DNA from 3 places in the Cupriavidus sp. 05L411 genome. Region 1 is predicted to be linked to each of the others. Evidence: predicted binding sites of a transcription regulator. Region 1 holds the regulator's gene; each other region holds the start of a gene.
The links. Region 1 encodes HrcA, which represses chaperone genes, less so after heat shock. Its sites were predicted from a motif close to TTAGCACTCNNNNNNNNNGAGTGCTAA; they were not measured.
Positions count from the first base shown of each region.

Region 2: the regulator HrcA is predicted to act here: its motif matches at 1,075-1,101, upstream of groES (co-chaperone GroES).
Region 3: the regulator HrcA is predicted to act here: its motif matches at 1,018-1,044, upstream of rpoH (RNA polymerase sigma factor RpoH).

Region 1 covers NZ_JBFTOQ010000007.1:159,991-162,260, reverse strand. Annotated here, with positions in the region: gene hemH (ferrochelatase) at 1-150, opposite strand, end outside; gene hrcA (heat-inducible transcriptional repressor HrcA) at 263-1,300, opposite strand; gene AC1DQR_RS10410 (NAD kinase) at 1,415-2,270, shown strand, end outside.
Region 2 covers NZ_JBFTOQ010000042.1:10,875-13,144, forward strand. Annotated here, with positions in the region: gene AC1DQR_RS32165 (zinc-dependent alcohol dehydrogenase family protein) at 1-686, opposite strand, end outside; gene groES (co-chaperone GroES) at 1,194-1,484, shown strand; gene groL (chaperonin GroEL) at 1,525-2,270, shown strand, end outside.
Region 3 covers NZ_JBFTOQ010000003.1:263,095-265,364, reverse strand. Annotated here, with positions in the region: gene AC1DQR_RS05200 (pirin family protein) at 1-763, opposite strand, end outside; gene rpoH (RNA polymerase sigma factor RpoH) at 1,161-2,057, shown strand; gene AC1DQR_RS05190 (SCO family protein) at 2,157-2,270, opposite strand, start outside.

The sequences.
Region 1 (2,270 bases):
CTCCACGACGCGCGGGTCGGACAGGAACTGCTTGAGGTAGCTGCCGACCGCCTTCGGCGTTGGCGCATCCGGCGTGCCAAGGTTGATCAGCAGGATGGCCGTGCGCGGCGCCTGGCCATGCTGGTAGGCCGGTTCAGGGGTGAACGTCATGTAATTTCCGGTGTGGCGGGGCGGCGCGGGCACAGGGCGCGCGGCCGCCAGGTCTCGCCGAGCTTACAGGATGAGGGGAACAGGCAGTTTGTGAGACCGGGCCGGGCCAACACTAGTTCTGGCTGAGCGCGCTGGACAACAAGCGCGCGGTGATGTCAACGATCGGGATCACCCGCTCGTAGGCCATGCGGGTCGGCCCGATCACCCCGAGCGTGCCGACGATCTGGCCGTCGACTTCGTAGGGCGCGGTAATGACCGCCATGTCTTCGAGCGGCACCAGCTTGCTCTCGCCGCCGATGAAGATCTGCACGCCCTGGGCGTGGCTGGAGACATCGAGCAGCTTGAGCAGGCCGGTCTTGTGCTCGAACACGTCGAACAGGCGGCGCAGCTTTTCCATGCTGGAGGACAGGTCTTCCACCTCCAGCAGCTTGCGCTCGCCCGAGATGAAGACGTGGTCGTCCTCCCCCTCGGCCATGGCATTGCTGCCCGCCTCCACCGCGGCCTGCATCAGTTGCGACATATCCATGCGCAGCGCCTGCAGCTCGCCGCGCAGGTGGTCGCGCACATTGTCGAAGCTCATGCCGGCAAAGTGCGAGTTGATGAAATTGGCGGCTTCGACCAGTTGCGACGGGGAATACGGCAGCTCGGTCTGGATGATGCGGTTCTGCACGTCGCCCTCGGGGGTGACGATGATCAGCAGGATGCGCTTGTCCGAAAGCCGCATGAACTCGACCTGCCGGAACGCCTGGGCGCGCCTGGGGGTCATCACCACGCCGGCGAACTGCGACAGGTTGGACAAGGTGTGCGCCGCCGACGTGATCATCCGCTGCGGCCCGAGCTGCTGGCCGTGCAGCTGGCCCCGGATCTTGCCGGTCAGCTCGGCCAGGTTGAGCGCGCCATCCAGCGGCTGGGCGGTCAGCATGGTGTCCACGAACAGCCGGTAGCCGCGCGGCGTGGGGATACGCCCGGCCGAGGTATGCGGGCTGGCAATGAACCCCATTTCCTCCAGGTCGGACATCACATTGCGGATGGTGGCCGGAGACAGGTCGAGCCCCGAGTACTTCGACAAGGTCCGTGAGCCCACGGGCTGCCCCTCGGCGATGTAGCGCTCGATGAGGGTTTTGAGAAGCGTTTTCGCACGTTCATCCATGATGCTCCTGATTTTACGCAAGTTTTCACCATTCGGGCGGCTCATCGGCGATCCGGCCCGGCGCCGAGCGCCCTCCTGCTGACAATGGTCACGGCGGTATGGTCTAATCCCGGCATGTCTTCGCTCCCCAAGCCCGGCGCCGCGCGCGCCCCATTTCGCACCGTCGCCCTGATCGGCAGGTACGCCACAGCCGGCATCGAGGGCCCGCTGGAAGAGCTGGCCGCCTGTATCCTCAGGAACGGCCAGGATGTGGTGTTCGAGCGAGACACGGCCCTGGCCACCGGGCTGACCGACTATCCGGCGCTGGCGCCCGACGAGATCGGCAAGCATGCCGATGTGGCGGTGGTGCTCGGCGGCGACGGCACCCTGCTGGGCCTGGCGCGCCAGCTGGCAGGCTACCCGGTGCCGCTGATCGGCGTGAACCACGGGCGCCTTGGCTTCATGACCGACATCCCGTTGCAGGACGTGCATTCGGTGCTGCCCGACATGCTGGCGGGCCGCTACGAGTCCGAGACCCGCATGCTGCTGGAGTCCCAGGTGGTGCGCGACGATGGCGTGATCTTCTCCGCGCTGGCCTTCAACGACGTCGTGGTCAACCGTTCCGGCATTTCAGGCATGGTCGAACTGGCGGTGTCGGTGGACGGCCACTTCATGTACAACCAGCGCTCCGATGGCCTGATCGTCTCCACGCCGACCGGCTCGACCGCCTATGCGCTGTCGGCGGGCGGCCCGATCCTGCACCCGACATTGTCGGGCCTGGTGCTGGTGCCAATTGCCCCGCATGCGCTGTCCAACCGCCCGATCGTGCTGCCGCACGACGCCGAAGTGTCGATCGAGGTCGCCACGGCGCGTGACGCCAGCGTGAACTTCGACATGCAGTCGCTGACCTCGCTCTTGCCCGGCGACCGCATCGTGGTGCGGCGCTCGGCCAAGACCGTCAACCTGCTGCACCCGATCGGCTACAACTATT
Region 2 (2,270 bases), on a different contig from region 1:
TCCAGCACCGAGCCGCCCACCGTGTCGTAGACCACGTCGAAGCCCTCGCCCGCGGTGTATTGGTCGACATACTGCGCGACTGATGTCGCGGCATGGTCGATCGCGGTGGCGCCATAGCCCTCGATGATCGCTTTCTGCGCGGCTGAGCCCGTGGCATACACCTGCGCCCCGAGCGCGCGGGCGATCTGCACCGCGATATGCCCCACGCCGCCGGCGCCGCCATGCACCAGCACCTTCTGGCCAGGCTGCACGCGCGCGCGGTCGACCAGGCCTTCCCACGCGGTGATGAACACCAGCGGCAACGCGGCGGCTTCGCGCATCGACAGCGTGGCGGGCTTGCGCGCGAGCAGGTCGGCATCGACTGCCGCGTACTGCGCTAGCGATCCTTGCAGGCCGCCCACGCCACCGGTCATGCCATAGACCTCGTCGCCTGGCGCGAAGGCCGTCACGCCCGCGCCCACGGCTTCGACCACGCCGGCCAGGTCCAGCCCCAGCACGGCGGGCAAGGGGTGGCGGGCGTGCCCCGCCTGGCCGGCGCGGATCTTGGTGTCGAGCGGGTTGACGCCGCTGGCCAGAATGCGCACCAGTACCTGGCCGGGGCCGGGCACTGGCCTGGGAAGCTGGATGGCCGTGAACGGCGCGCCCGCGGATTCGACGATGAGGGCCAGCATGGTGGGGTGGGACATGATGCGCTCCGGATGGGTTGGCGAAGGGTTGGTGTGACCATTCTTGGCCAGGCAGGCACGTTCGTAAATCAACGCTTCTGTACTCTTGCCATGCAGTTTTGAATGGGCTGGCTTCTTGTCACACCGGCGTGGATGTGGGTGACGTTGAGGGTCGCACGGCAGGCGAAAGTGCCGCAGGCAACACCACGGGTGGCATGTGATGATCCGCCCCCGAGACACTGAGTTGGTGATCCATGGGTAACTTTTATTTCGGCGAAATCTGTCTGAATTCCATTGGGACGCGAATAAAGATCTCGCCGCGCGGCCAGGCCCCATAACGATTTTCACAATTCCAGGGTAAACACGTATCAAGTCGTTGACTTGAAAACGCTACCCCCCGTCCCTATAATTAGCACTCGTTGGGCATGAGTGCTAACAGACCTCTCCCAGCGTACTAATTCTGCTGGCCGTCAGTGCTGGCGGTCATTTTTGTGAACCTTAAATCACTTTTTGTACCAAGGAGTCCGTATGAATCTGCGTCCTTTGCACGACCGCGTGATCGTGAAGCGTCTGGACAATGAAACCAAGACCGCTTCCGGCATCGTGATTCCCGACAACGCTGCCGAAAAGCCTGATCAAGGTGAAGTGCTCGCCGTGGGCCCCGGCAAGAAGGACGACAAGGGCGCTTCGATCGTCCTCGACGTCAAGGTGGGTGACCGCGTGCTGTTCGGCAAGTATGCCGGCCAGGCCGTGAAGGTGGATGGCCAGGAACTGCTGGTCATGCGCGAAGAAGACATCATGGCTGTGGTGAACAAGTAATCCACGCACCCCATTCGTACAGATTTAGGAGATTCAGAACATGGCAGCTAAAGACGTAGTATTCGGCGACGCCGCCCGTGCCAAGATGGTCGAAGGCGTGAACATTCTCGCCAACGCAGTCAAGGTTACCCTGGGCCCGAAGGGTCGTAACGTGGTGCTGGAGCGCAGCTTCGGCGGCCCGACCGTGACCAAGGACGGTGTGTCCGTGGCCAAGGAAATCGAGCTGAAGGACAAGCTGCAGAACATGGGCGCGCAAATGGTCAAGGAAGTGGCTTCCAAGACCAGCGACAACGCCGGTGACGGTACCACCACCGCAACCGTGCTGGCCCAGTCGATCGTGCGCGAAGGCATGAAGTACGTTGCCGCCGGCATGAACCCGATGGACCTGAAGCGCGGCATCGACAAGGCTGTGGTGAACGCGGTCGAAGAGCTGAAGAAGCTGACCAAGACCACCACCACCAGCAAGGAAATCGCGCAAGTTGGCTCGATCTCGGCCAACAGCGACGAAGTGATCGGCAAGCTGATCGCTGAAGCGATGGACAAGGTCGGCAAGGAAGGCGTGATCACCGTGGAAGACGGCAAGTCGCTGGCCGACGAGCTGGAAGTCGTGGAAGGCATGCAGTTCGACCGCGGCTACCTGTCGCCGTACTTCATCAACAACCCGGAAAAGCAAGTTGTCGCCCTCGACAACCCGTTCGTCCTGCTGTTCGACAAGAAGATCTCGAACATCCGTGACCTGCTGCCGGTGCTGGAACAAGTGGCAAAGTCGGGCCGCCCGCTGCTGAT
Region 3 (2,270 bases), on a different contig from region 1:
CGAAATTCCAGAAAATAAAACGATGGCCATCGGTCGGGTCGCCGCCGAGCAGCATCACGCGCGACGCCACCTGCGCCGTCAACGTCACCGGCTGGCCCGGCACCAGCACCGCCAGGTGCCGCTCGGGCAACACTTCGCCGTCCAGGGCGATGGTGCCGTCCACCGGGTAGATGCCGCGCTCGGCGTGCTCCGCCGGAATCTCCAGGCTGGCGCCCGCCTCGAGCTCAATGGCCACGTAGAGCGTGCGGCTGAACACCTTCACCGGCGCCTCGGCGCCAAACGCATCGCCCGCAATCACCGTCATGCGTACGCCAGGGCGCTCCAGCTTGGGCAGCGTCGCGGCCGGATGGTGATGAAAGGACGGCTCGACGTTCTCGTGCTCCTTGGGCAGCGCCACCCAGGTCTGGATGCCGTGCAGGCGCGGCCCGGCATCGCGGGCGGACTGGGGCGAGCGCTCCGAGTGCGCGATGCCTTTGCCAGCCGTCATCCAGTTCACGTCGCCCGGCCTGATGACCTGTTTGCTGCCCAGGCTGTCGTGGTGGAGGATCTCGCCCTCGAACAGGTAGGTGACCGTGGCCAGGCCGATATGGGGATGCGGGCRCACATCGGCGCCTTCCCCTGGCGGCATGGCCACCGGGCCCATGTGGTCGAAGAAGATGAATGGGCCGACAGTCTGGGTTGCCGCAGCGGGCAGCAGACGGCTCACGGCAAAGTCGCCGAGGTCACGGGTGTGCGGCTTTAACAAGTGCTCGATGGCAGACATGATGGTCCCCGGTTTGGTCGATGCTGGCGCTCAGCATCACTGAGACAAATGAAAAGAGTGTAGCTGCTAGCGAAACACAGCATCTCAACTGGCGACAGAACCGGCAGGGGCATCAGCCCTCTAATCATTGCCGGATCGTTCGCGTACCCGCGTGAGATAGTGGCCTCGTCACATCCTGCAAGATGCCGGACTAAAATACTATGTAGAATAACCATTCGATTACCAGGAACTATCAACCCTATTGACACTCCAACTTAGCAGTCCCCCGGCTTGAGTGCTAATATGTGTTGCAATGCAGTGCGAGACCCTGAAAAGGGCCGCACACGCGGGCAACCCACCCGCCGGATGCGAAAGGAGCCATCGAGTGAACGCAGTCCTATCTGCTGACCAAACCCAAATGACCAACCGTCTGCCTGCGGTGCCACAGGGCGCCGGGACGTTTGCGCTGACCTTTCCCGGAACGCTGGGAAATATCGACAGCTATATCCAGGCTGTCCACCGTATTCCCCTGCTTACCCCCGAGGAAGAGCAGCGGCTCGCGCGCGAGTTGCGCGAGCACGATTCCGTCGATGCGGCGCGCCGCATGGTGCTGTCGCACCTGCGCCTGGTGGTGTCCATCGCCCGCCAGTACCTCGGCTATGGCCTGCCCCACGCAGACCTGATTCAGGAAGGCAATATCGGCCTGATGAAGGCCGTGAAGCGCTTCGACCCGGATCAGGGTGTGCGGCTGGTGTCGTATGYGATGCACTGGATCAAGGCCGAGATCCACGAATACGTGCTGAAGAACTGGCGCATGGTCAAGGTGGCTACCACCAAGGCTCAGCGCAAGCTGTTCTTCAACCTGCGCAGCCACAAGCAGGGTGCCCATACCTTCACGCCGGAACAAATCGACGCGGTTGCGCGCGAGCTGAACGTCAAGCCGGAAGAAGTGATGGAGATGGAAACCCGCCTGTCGGGCGGCGACCTGGCGCTCGAAGGGCAGATCGACGATGGCGAAGAGGACTTCGCGCCCATCGCCTACCTGGCCGACAACCACAACGAGCCCACCCGCGTGATCGAGGCGCAGCGCCACGACCGCCTGCAGGTGCAAGGCCTGGAAGAAGCGCTGTCCAAGCTCGACGACCGTAGCCGCCGCATCATCGAGGCGCGCTGGCTGCAGGTCAACGACGACGGCTCGGGCGGCTCCACGCTGCACGAACTGGCTGACGAGTTCGGCGTCTCCGCCGAACGCATCCGCCAGATCGAAACCGCGGCGATGAAGAAGATGAAGGGTGCGCTGCAGGCCTTTGCCTAAGGCTTAAGCGCGCCAGAAGTCAAACAGGGCCGGTCTCGCGACCGGCCCTGTTTTATTTTGCCTGCCGGCTTCGCGCCGGCGGCCCGCCTCATGACGGCATCAGGACAGCAGTTGCTTGAGGTCGTGCACGATCGGCTCCGGCCCCTGGCCGTGGCGGATAAACAGGCGCAGCTTGCCGCTCGGGTCGAACACATAGCTGCCCGCCGAGTGATC